DNA from 2 places in the Serratia sp. NA_13 genome. Region 1 is predicted to be linked to the other one. Evidence: predicted binding sites of a transcription regulator. Region 1 holds the regulator's gene; the other holds the start of a gene.

Region 1 (5,678 bases):
TGTGGCACATTCTGGTTCAGATAAGCGGTCAACGGCAGTGGATCACCGAAGTTGACGTAACCTTGGCCGAGATTGCGCAGCTTACGCAGGCCGCGCAGCATCTGCAGCAGGCTCTCTTTTTCCTTGGTCGCGCCACGCAACTCTTTGGCGTAGGTGCCCACTTCCATTACGTGTTCGTAACCGATGTAAATCGGCACCAGGGTGATAGGACGGCTACCGCCGCGCAGCATCGCCTGAATGGTCATCGACAGGGTGCCGGTCTTCGGCTCCAGCAAACGTCCGGTGCGGGAACGGCCGCCTTCAACAAAGTATTCCACCGAGTAACCGCGGGTAAACAGCTCGCCGAGGTATTCACGGAATACCGTCGAGTACAGCTTGTTGCCTTTGAAAGTACGGCGAATAAAGAAAGCACCCAGGCGACGGAAAATCGGCCCAGCCGGCCAGAAGTTGAGATTGATACCGGCAGCAATGTGCGGCGGGACCAGCCCCTGGTGATACAGCACGTAGGACAGCAGCAGGTAGTCCATGTGGCTGCGGTGGCAGGGCACATAAACAATCTCGTGCCCGTCCTGCGCCAACTGACGCACGCGTTCGGCGTTAGTGACGTTGATGCCTTGATACAATCGGTTCCAGGTCCAGCTCAGCACGCGATCGGAAAGGCGCACCGTCTCGTAAGAGAAGTCGGCAGCGATCTCTTCCATCAGCGCAATGGCGTTCTGCTGGGCTTTTTCGTGGGAGATTTTCTTGCTGCGCGCTTCGTCTTCGACCGCTTTTTCGATCGCCTTGGACGCCAACAACTTGTTGAACAGGTCCTGACGGGCAGGTAGGCTTGGGCCGACGGCGGCCAGACGCTGACGCGAGAAGTGCATGCGTGCTACGCGAGCCAGTTTCTGCGCAATGATTTTGTCCGTACCGTGCTCGGTGGCCATGCGGCGTAGCGAAACGGTATTGGAAAAACGGACAAAGCTGTCGCGGCCGAGCCACAGCACGGCGAAGAATTTCTGCACGCCGTTCAGCAGACGCAGATGTGGGGTACCATGACCTTCGCGCCCTGGAGAGCGGCCGAACATCACCGAAACCGGCAGCATCTGAATGTCGAGATCCGGATTACTGCGGTGCAGATCCAGATAGTCGTGGAACAGCTTTACCGACTCTTCTTTCGGCGTGTAGTAGCGGAATACGCGCGGCCCGTCGTGAATAAACACGTGGCTTGGCAGCACGGTGCCGTCTATCTCCAGCGGATCGAGGGGATCGGGCAGATCTTGCGCCAGGCACTGGGTGCGCAGCGTCAGCAAATCCGCCTTGGAATTATAAGGTAAAACATACAAAATCGGCCGTGAGGGATCCAACCCTAACTCCGTGACCGGATCTGAAGGGATAACCTTACTTCTTACCAACAGTTTAAGTGGTAAATTCAATAGTTTATAATAAATTTTACGCCAACCTGACATAACAACGTGAAGCCTCTTGTTAGCAATGCGCCGCAAGCATACCAGAAACCGGGTAGCAGATCTGTGGTGTTGGAAAACCGTGAGCCGGGAGAGTTTCCTGGCCTAGACTGTTTAATTATGACTTATCTCTGCTAAAGGCACTCAAAAACATGGCAAACCAAGCAACCGGCCTGACCCGTATTATTAAAGCCGCCGGCTACTCTTATAAAGGCTTTTCCGCTGCCTGGCAGCACGAAGCGGCATTCCGCCAGGAATTGGTGGCGACCGTGCTGGCTATCATACTGGCGATTTGGCTGGACGTAGGTGCGATAGCGCGCATTTTACTGATCGGATCTGTGCTGTTGGTGATGATCGTCGAAATACTCAACAGCGCGATTGAGGCGATTGTCGATCGAGTGGGGACCGAGCATCACGAGCTTTCCGGTCGGGCAAAGGATATGGGCTCGGCGGCGGTCTCACTGGCGATTATTTTGGCGCTGTTCGTCTGGGGTTCGGTGCTGTGGCAGCACTTTGCCTGAGTGGCGGCATTGCATTGCGACCCGTGTCGCTAATCCCTGATTTTTATTCACTCTTCGGTTCCCAAGCTGCAGTTACCTGTATATACTCACAGCAAGACTGTATAAACAAACAGGGGGGCGGAATGAAAGCACTAACTACCAGACAGCAAGAGGTCTATGATCTGATTCGCGATCATATTTCGTCCACTGGCATGCCGCCAACGCGCGCCGAGATCGCCATGCGTCTGGGGTTCCGTTCGCCAAATGCCGCAGAAGAACATCTGAAAGCGCTGGCGCGTAAAGGCGTTATCGAGATTATCTCCGGCGCTTCGCGCGGCATTCGCCTGCTGATGGAAGATGAAGAGGGTTTACCGCTGATTGGCCGTGTCGCCGCCGGTGAGCCGCTGCTGGCGCAACAGCATATCGAAGGGCACTACAAGGTCGATCCTTCCCTGTTCAAACCGAGCGCAGATTTCCTGCTGCGGGTCAACGGCATGTCAATGCGTGACATCGGTATTCTCGACGGCGATCTGCTGGCAGTGCATAAAACTCAGGACGTGCGTAATGGCCAGGTGGTTGTGGCACGCATTGAAGATGAAGTCACGGTCAAACGCCTGAAAAAGCACGGTAACGTGGTTGAGCTGTTGCCGGAAAACAGTGAATTCCAGCCGATTGTGGTCGATCTGCGTCAGCAGAATTTCACCATTGAAGGTCTGGCGGTCGGTGTGATCCGCAATGGCGACTGGGTTTAATCCTCGCGCCTAAACATCGTCCTCTGATTCAAGTCGCCCCAGCTCTGGGGCGATGTCATATCTGATTCACTATATACCCTATAGCTTTCAAGTTGCAGCTAAGCGGCCAACTCGCTCATCCCCAGGCGCTTACTCAGGTAAGTAACTGGGGTGACAAATCTGCCGGGAGCAGATTTGAATGCTGCTCGCAGCGGCCCCAAAGGGGTGTGGCCCATGGACGGGCCACATAACTGAGTGCAGATAACAACACTGCAACTTGAAAGATGACGGGTATACACGGGAACATTTCACTATGCGCCTGCTTTCTGCCTTCACCAGCGATACCGATAAAGCCCTGTGGCGCCTTGCGCTGCCCATGATTTTCTCCAATATCACCGTGCCGCTGCTTGGGCTGGTGGATACCGCAGTGATCGGCCACCTCGACAGCCCTACCTATCTGGGGGGCGTAGCGGTTGGCTCCATGGCGACCAGCTTCCTGTTTATGCTGTTGCTGTTTCTGCGTATGAGTACCACCGGGCTGACCGCACAGGCGTTGGGGGCGCAAAATCCGCAGGGTCTGGCACGAGCCTTTATGCAGCCGTTGCTGCTGGCAGTGTTGGCTGGGGCGGCGATTGTGTTACTGCGCTATCCGCTGATTGAGTTGGCACTAAGAATCGTCGGTGGCGATGGGACGGTGCTGGAACAGGCTCGCTTATTCCTCGAGATCCGTTGGCTGAGTGCCCCGGCGGCACTGGCCAATATGGTTATCCTGGGTTGGTTGCTCGGGGTGCAATATGTGCGCGCACCGGTGATCCTGCTGATTGTCGGCAACCTGTTGAATATCGTATTGGATATCTGGCTGGTGATGGGACTGGGCTGGAACGTGCAGGGGGCCGCTACGGCGACTGCCATTTCTGAATATGCCACGCTGCTGTTGGGATTATGGCTGGCCTGGCGCGTGATGCGCATACGCGGCATTTCTGTGCCGATGCTGCGCCAAGCCTGGCGCGGTAATTTGCGGCGTCTGCTGGCGTTGAATCGCGACATTATGCTGCGTTCATTGCTGCTGCAACTGTGTTTTGCCTCGCTGACCATCTTCGGTGCCCGGCTTGGTGGCGAGGTGGTCGCGGTCAATGCGGTGCTGATGAATTTGCTGACCTTCACCGCTTATGCGCTGGACGGTTTTGCCTACGCGGTAGAGGCGCATTCGGGGCATGCCTATGGAGCCCGTGACGATAGCCAACTGCGCAAAGTATGGCGTGCGGCTTGTCGGCAAGCCTGTCTGGTGGCGTTGGGCTTTGGGCTGCTCTATGCCGTTGCCGGGCCGCAAATTATAGCGGCGTTGACCTCTTTACCGGAACTGCGCGCGCTGGCGAGCCACTATCTGCCGTGGCAGGTAGTGCTGCCATTGGTGGGAGTATGGTGCTATTTGTTGGACGGCATGTTTATTGGGGCCACCCGCGGCGCAGAAATGCGTAACAGCATGGCAGTAGCCGCCGCCGGTTATGGGCTGACGCTGTTTACCTTGCCTGTATTAGGCAACCATGGATTGTGGCTGGCGTTGGCGGTATTTCTTGCGTTACGTGGTCTTGCTCTCGGGTGGATTTGGCATTGCCACAGGGTGCGAGGGACCTGGTTTGCAGCGGATGTGGCGCAATCAAAAATGATTAATCATTAGTTTTATTTATATTTTAATTCATATTAAGTTACATTTTCTTGAGCGAAATTGTTTCCGCTTACTTGCTGTTATTTTGGTGTTTTTACTGTGTTTTATTGTTTTTGTGAATTTTTATCCTGAGTTTTTATTTTTTTCGCTATCTGTAGCTATAGTTAATCATGTGGCTGGCGGAATGAATTGGAACTGACAATCCTTTTATTCAGGTCAATTGACCGAAATAATTACTCAGTTAAGTCCGGCCACAGGCGTTTAAAACTGACTAATCACAGGTAACGGAGAGGTTATGAACAAAGATCAAGCCGACGGTAACTGGAAGCAGTTTAAAGGGAAAGTGAAGGAAAAGTGGGGCAAGCTGACCGATGACGATCTGACGGTCATTGAAGGGAAACGTGAACAGCTTGTCGGTAAAATTCAGGAACGTTACGGCTACCAGAAAGAGGCGGCCGAGAAAGAAGTTAAATCCTGGGAAGACCACAACAAGTATCGTTGGTAGCGCGCTGGGCCGCAGCGGATTGCGGCCACAAGCTACCTTTTAAAGGTCCGGCGTTTTTATCCCCTTGACGCTAAACCTGCAGGTACAAGGAAGTACCTGAAAACCCAACCTATTTCTTCTTGATGGCGATGCTGTGATCGTGTTCGCCGCAGTCATGCTTGCTGTCACAGGCTTCTACCTCAACGCACCCCGCACACAGGCCATGCGCCTCCACCACGTTATGGCGCAGAACAAAACCAGACTCCTTCGCCAGTTTCTGCAGTGTCTCTTCGACCCCTTCGGTAGTGCGTTCGGTCACCTGACCACAGCGATCGCAGATAAACAACGCGGAAGTATGCGTCGGCTGTTCGAAGTGATGGCACAGCACGTAGCTGTTGGCTGACTCCACCCGGTGAATAAAGCCTTGTTCCAGCAGGAAATCCAGTGCTCGGTACACCGTCGGTGGTTTGGCCTGAGGTTCGGCGACGCGCAGCAGATCCAGCAGATCGTAAGCGCTGATGGCACCGGGCTGCTGTGCCATCAGGCGTAACACTTCCAGCCGCTGCGGTGTCAGACGCACATTGCGTTGCTGACAGAGTTGTTCAGCCTGCGCCAGCAGCTTTTCCTGGGTGCTTGAGTTCATGGCAAATTTCCCGGTACGTAAAAAAGCCGATTTTACCATGCTTCAGTCAAATCGCCGAGAGTCGGCCCCTTTTCCTCTGATATGGCGCACTAATCGACTGGTTTGCCGTCTGCCGTCCGTCACTAGCGTGACGATGTTCACACTTCGAGAGCCGGAGGCAGTGGATCCTTAGCCGGCAAGTGAGCGTTGAAAGCGCTCTGCCAACG
Region 2 (5,678 bases), on a different contig from region 1:
CCGATGCGGAACTGACGCTGTACGCCGGAGATAGAGGCGCGGCGTTTATCCACCACAAACTCCACCGCCTGATCAAACAACGGATCCAGCTCTTCGTCACCGTCCAGACCGCCGCCAGTTCCACCCTCACCGTCGTCACCGGCGCTGAGGATACCCTCTTTATATTGAGGGCGCTCACGCGCTTTCCAATCCTTAACCACCGCATGCACCTCCTGATCGCGCACAAATGCACCATGCACACGGACCGGAATCGAGGAGTTAGGGGCCAGATAAAGCATGTCCCCCATCCCTAGCAGGGATTCAGCACCGCCCTGATCGAGGATGGTACGGGAGTCAATCTTGCTGGACACGGTAAAGGCGATACGGGTCGGGATGTTGGCCTTGATAAGACCGGTGATCACATCCACCGACGGACGCTGGGTTGCCAGCACCAGGTGAATCCCCGCTGCACGCGCTTTCTGCGCCAGACGAGCGATCAGTTCCTCAACCTTTTTGCCGACCGTCATGATCAGATCGGCAAACTCGTCGACCATCACCACGATATAAGGCTCTTTCTCCAGTACCGGCGGCGTCATGTCCATGCTGTCGGTCGGTTTCCAGAACGGATCCGGGATCGGACGCCCCATGGCTTCGGCCTGATCGACGCGTTCGTTATAGCCGGCCAGGTTACGCACACCGAGCGCAGACATCAGCTTGTAGCGACGCTCCATCTCGGCGACGCACCAACGCAGGGCGTTAGCGGCGTCTTTCATGTCGGTGACCACATCCGTCAACAGGTGCGGAATACCTTCATAAACCGACAGCTCCAGCATTTTCGGGTCGATCATGATAAAGCGCACTTCTTTCGGCGTGGCCTTATACAAGATGCTCAGGATCATGGCATTGACCCCAACCGACTTACCGGAACCGGTGGTACCTGCCACCAACAGATGCGGCATTTTCGCCAGGTCGGCCACCACCGGTTCGCCAGAAATATCTTTACCCAGGACGATTGCCAGCGGCGACGGATTATCGCGGAACGCCGGGCAGTCCAGCACTTCTCGCAGATAGACCGTCTGACGTTTGACGTTAGGCAGTTCCAACCCGACATAAGGCTTGCCGGGGATCACTTCCACCACACGTACCGCCGAGGTTGACAGTGAACGCGCCAGGTCACGCGACAGGTTGGAAATGCGTGCAGCCTTGACACCCGGAGCCAAATCCAGCTCGAAACGGGTGATGACCGGCCCTGGCAAAATATCTACCACATCGGCTTTCACCCGGTAATCGGCCAGGCTGGCTTCTACCAAACGCGCCTTTTGTTCCAACGCGAAGGAATCTACCGGCTCCACCTCTTTCGGGGCTTCTGTCAGCAAATCCAGCGTCGGCAACGGCGTGGTCGGTTTTTGCAACGGCATTTCGTTACGCATCAGGAACGGGTGGATCAGGCTGCCCATTCCCGGCTGCTGCACGGCAGCAGGCTCCGGTTGTGCCACAGGCTGCTGATAGGCAGGTGGCTGTTGCTGCACCGGTTGCTGCTGCGCTGGTTGATAAGCTGGCTGCGCAGGCTGATAGGATTGTTGTACCGGCGGGGTCTGAGGCTGAGGCGGCGACGGATAAACCGGCGCGGTGGGCTCAAACTGACCGAAAGGCACATCATCTTCACGCTCGCTTTGCAGCTCAATACGTTCTTCCAACTGTGGCGACAGGGTAAACAGTGGCTCAACCGGGCCATCATCAACCAAATCATCCATCGGCGAGAAGCCAAATGCATTGCGGGTATCTACCGGCGTAGTTGGCGCCACCGATGGAGCCTCTGGCTGACCATAACGCTGGCTTTGCTGGTCGGCAAACGCCTGACGCAGCGCGGCTTCCTGCAGAACAGCTTCATCATCCAGATTATCCGACTCGGACTCCCCGCCGTAACGCTGGCTTTGCTGCTCGGCAAACGCCTGACGCAGCGCGGCTTCCTGCAGAGCAGCTTCATCATCTTGCGAAAGATTTTCAGCCTGTTGCAATGGCTCGTCGTCCCCCCGGGTGCGCTGTTCCTGTTCGGCCATACGCTGCGAAGGCAGCTTGATGCCGTAGGAAGCCAGTTCACGCCGGGTCGGAATGCGCACCGGGTTCGGGCGCGGCAATTCAGGGCCGAGGCCCTGTTTCACCTGTGAATTCGCGTCACTGGTGGCGCTAAAGGCCGGCATAAAGGTATTGGCGGCAACAGCACCGGCAATTGCCGTCGCTGCGGCAGGTGCCTGAGGTTTCGCGCTGCCAAAGGGTGAAACGGCAGGCTCGGCGGCACTGAAACCGGCCGGAGCAGTGACATCCACGTGCTCACGTTGGGCGGCAGAGAAATCAAATGGAGAATGCTCGTGCGACGGCGATGCGGCCGGAGCATCCCAATTCCCCATACGCGGCTCGTCGTCGTCCTGGTAAGGATCAATCGGACGTGTCGTCTTAGGCGTTGGTGTCTCTTCAGGGATCTCAAACGAATACAGCGGCGGCGCAGTGTTTTCCGCTACCGCGGTCATCGGATGCTGGTTCACCGAAGCCGGAGCCGGGGGTGCCGCAGTGACCGGCGGGGCCTGGGCCACAACAGGTGCCGCTGTGGCCGGTACACTGGTTGGCGCTGGCGCAACAGGTGTGATATTCGCATCATCGTCATCATTAGCCCGCAGGCCGCTGAGCAACGGATCTTCGGCATCTTCCGCCGCCATTTTGGCGGTTTCCGTGACCGAAGGCGCAGAGAACAATACGTCATCTTCCGCTGCATTGGCCGCCGTCGTCGTGGCAGCTACCGCAAGCGCGGCTTCCTTGTCTGCAGACTCGGGCTGCTCTTCGACGTAGCGGTCGTCATCGTCGTAATAACGGTCTTCACGGCGTGAACGGTTGGTCATAAAGGTCACCGTCCCCAGCACCACGCCGCCGATACGCTCGGCGATCACCAGCCAGGACCAGCCGGTAAACAACGTCAGCCCTGCAGCCCAAACGCATAGCAGCCCCAGGGTGGCGCCAATACCGTTGAACCACGGCAACATGGCGTTGCTCAGCAAACTGCCGATCACACCGCCGGATGCGAAGTAATAGAGATCGTCGACATTCAATGCCGCCAGGCCACATGAAGTGAGTACCAGCGCCAACGTGCCGATCAGGCGCAGTGAAAGCGCAAAATAGTCGATGTATTCGCCGCCGCCGCGCTGGCGATAAGCGGCCCAGCACAACACCAGCATGATCGGCGGTATCGCATAGGCGAGTACCCCGAAGGTGAAGAACAATGTGTCGGCCATCCAGGCCCCGACGCCACCGCCCAGGTTATGAATAGGCTCATGCCACGCGGTCTGCGACCAGCTCGGATCAGACGGATTGAAACTGACCAAGGCAGCCATGAGGTAAATGGCAAAAATGGCTACCACAATCAACACAGCTTCAAGCAAACGGCGGCCGCTACTGAGTTTTCTCAAGGTAACTTCTTTATCTTCTGTATATTCCTGGCTCAAGAAAGGCTCTCCAGGTTCCTGTTAGCTGACATAGCAACAGCGCCGAGAAGCTTCCCCGGCGCCGAAACTGTATGAATAAACAGGAGTGTAACCAATTTAATCAGGTTTTGCACCTGCACCCTACCGTGTTTTGATAACCAGACGGTTACTCTGTTTCACTTCTTCCATTACCACGTACGTACGGGTGTCGTTAACCCCCGGTAGACGCAGCAAGGTTTCACCAAGCAACTTACGGTAAGCCGACATATCCGGCACGCGGGTTTTCAACAGATAGTCGAAATCACCGGACACCAGATGACACTCCTGAATTTCTTCAAGTTTCTGTACTGCCGAGTTGAATTGCTCAAACACATCCGGCGCACCGCGGTTCAACGTGATTTCTACGAAGACCAGCAGGGACGCATCCAGATAATGCGGATTGAGCAAAGCGGTATAACCATGAATAAAACCCTGGCGCTCAAGGCGGCGCACACGTTCTAAACATGGGGTTGGGGATAACCCCACGCGCTTGGAAAGCTCAACGTTCGAAATACGCCCATCCTTCTGCAGTTCGTTCAGGATATTGCGGTCGATACGGTCGAGATCTTTACCCGGGCGTTTCTTATTGTCTGCCATTATTATTGTCTCTCTTATTTTCTTCCCTGCACTTGCCACACCCTAACCAACGTCAATGTGTAAGGGTTCGTTCCAAGCGAAGACCCGATGCCTGTTTATGCTTCACTACCATCATCTCCCCTGGTGCAGCCTGTCTGTCAAATCCTGCACCGGGTTTTTAAATGATGTTATTTGCAAGAAGAATTCCCCTGCTTGCACGCTGTCCCCTCACCTGCCGCACGAACCTTCAGCAACGGCGCAAAATTCTGCACCAACGCTGTAAATACGTACGATTTACTGTAGGGACAGGGATAATTTCTTCTTCCTATGATGTTTTCGCAAATGCGCAGCGGATTGTCAAAGTAAAAGAAGCAAAATCAGAAGAACGTACCGTCATGAAAAGTTAGCACCCCGTTTTTAGTTATGAATCGCTGGCTTGAAAAGCCCACAGTCAATGCGCTTAAACCCGCTAAATGGGCTGTTTCCGGTCAATGGAGTAAAGAGCGGAGATGAGTGATTTCCATAAGTTAAATTGCTGCGCTTTACGCTCTCTTTAGCGGCAATTTAATAATTAATAGGTAATGGCTATCAAACAAATCGTTAACAACATCCCCTGGCGCTTTTTTTAATGCTGCATTTTCCCTACAATCGGATCCATTGTCCGCCATTGTGGGAAAAGAGGATATTCATGGGCACGGCTAAACACAGCAAATTATTGATCCTGGGCTCCGGCCCGGCGGGCTATACCGCCGCAGTTTACGCAGCGCGCGCCAACCTGAACCCGGTGTTAATTACCGGTATGGAGCAAGGGGGTCAGTTGACCACCACCACCGAAGTGGAAAACTGGCCGGGTGATGCCGAAGGCCTGACCGGCCCGGCGCTGATGGAGCGTATGCGCGAGCATGCTGAAAAATTCCAGACCGAGATTGTGTTTGATCACATCAACAGCGTTGACCTGCAGAACCGTCCGTTCCGCCTGTTTGGCGACAGCGGCGAATACACCTGTGATGCACTGATTATCGCCACTGGCGCCTCGGCCCGTTATCTTGGCCTGCCTACCGAAGAAGCTTTCAAAGGCAAAGGCGTGTCTGCCTGTGCCACCTGTGACGGTTTCTTCTACCGTAATCAGAAAGTCGCGGTGGTCGGTGGTGGCAACACTGCCGTGGAAGAAGCACTGTATTTGTCCAACATCGCCGCCGAAGTTCACCTGATTCACCGCCGTGACAGCTTCCGTTCCGAGAAGATCCTGATCAACCGGCTGATGGAGAAAGTGAAAAACGGCAATATCGTGCTGCACACCGACCATACTCTGGATGAAGTGCTGGGCGATCAAATGGGCGTGACCGGCGTACGTATCCGTAGCACCAAAGCGGAAAACCAAACGCAGGAACTGGAACTGGCCGGCGTGTTTATCGCTATCGGCCACAGCCCGAACACCAGTATTTTCGGTGGTCAGCTGGAGCTTGAGAACGGCTACATCAAGGTGCAGTCCGGCATTCACGGCAATGCCACCCAGACCACCATTCCGGGCGTATTCGCCGCCGGCGACGTGATGGACCACATCTACCGCCAGGCGATCACCTCTGCCGGGACCGGTTGTATGGCGGCATT

The links. The regulator LexA, encoded in region 1, represses DNA repair genes until DNA is damaged. The targets are predictions, from matches to a motif close to TNCTGTATGTACATACAGNA.
Region 2: a site for LexA is predicted at 3,539-3,558, ahead of ACUTSU_RS12350 (DNA translocase FtsK 4TM domain-containing protein). Genes of this name have one in related genera too.

What each region holds. Positions count from the first base shown of each region.
Region 1 covers NZ_JBQZFV010000005.1:53,186-58,863, forward strand. The annotation lists gene plsB (glycerol-3-phosphate 1-O-acyltransferase PlsB) at 1-1,451, opposite strand, end outside; gene ACUTSU_RS10035 (diacylglycerol kinase) at 1,601-1,969, shown strand; gene lexA (transcriptional repressor LexA) at 2,092-2,700, shown strand; gene dinF (MATE family efflux transporter DinF) at 2,993-4,357, shown strand; gene ACUTSU_RS10050 (CsbD family protein) at 4,641-4,850, shown strand; gene zur (zinc uptake transcriptional repressor Zur) at 4,960-5,472, opposite strand.
Region 2 covers NZ_JBQZFV010000007.1:115,017-120,694, forward strand. The annotation lists gene ACUTSU_RS12350 (DNA translocase FtsK 4TM domain-containing protein) at 1-3,473, opposite strand, end outside; gene lrp (leucine-responsive transcriptional regulator Lrp) at 3,594-4,088, opposite strand; gene trxB (thioredoxin-disulfide reductase) at 4,756-5,678, shown strand, end outside.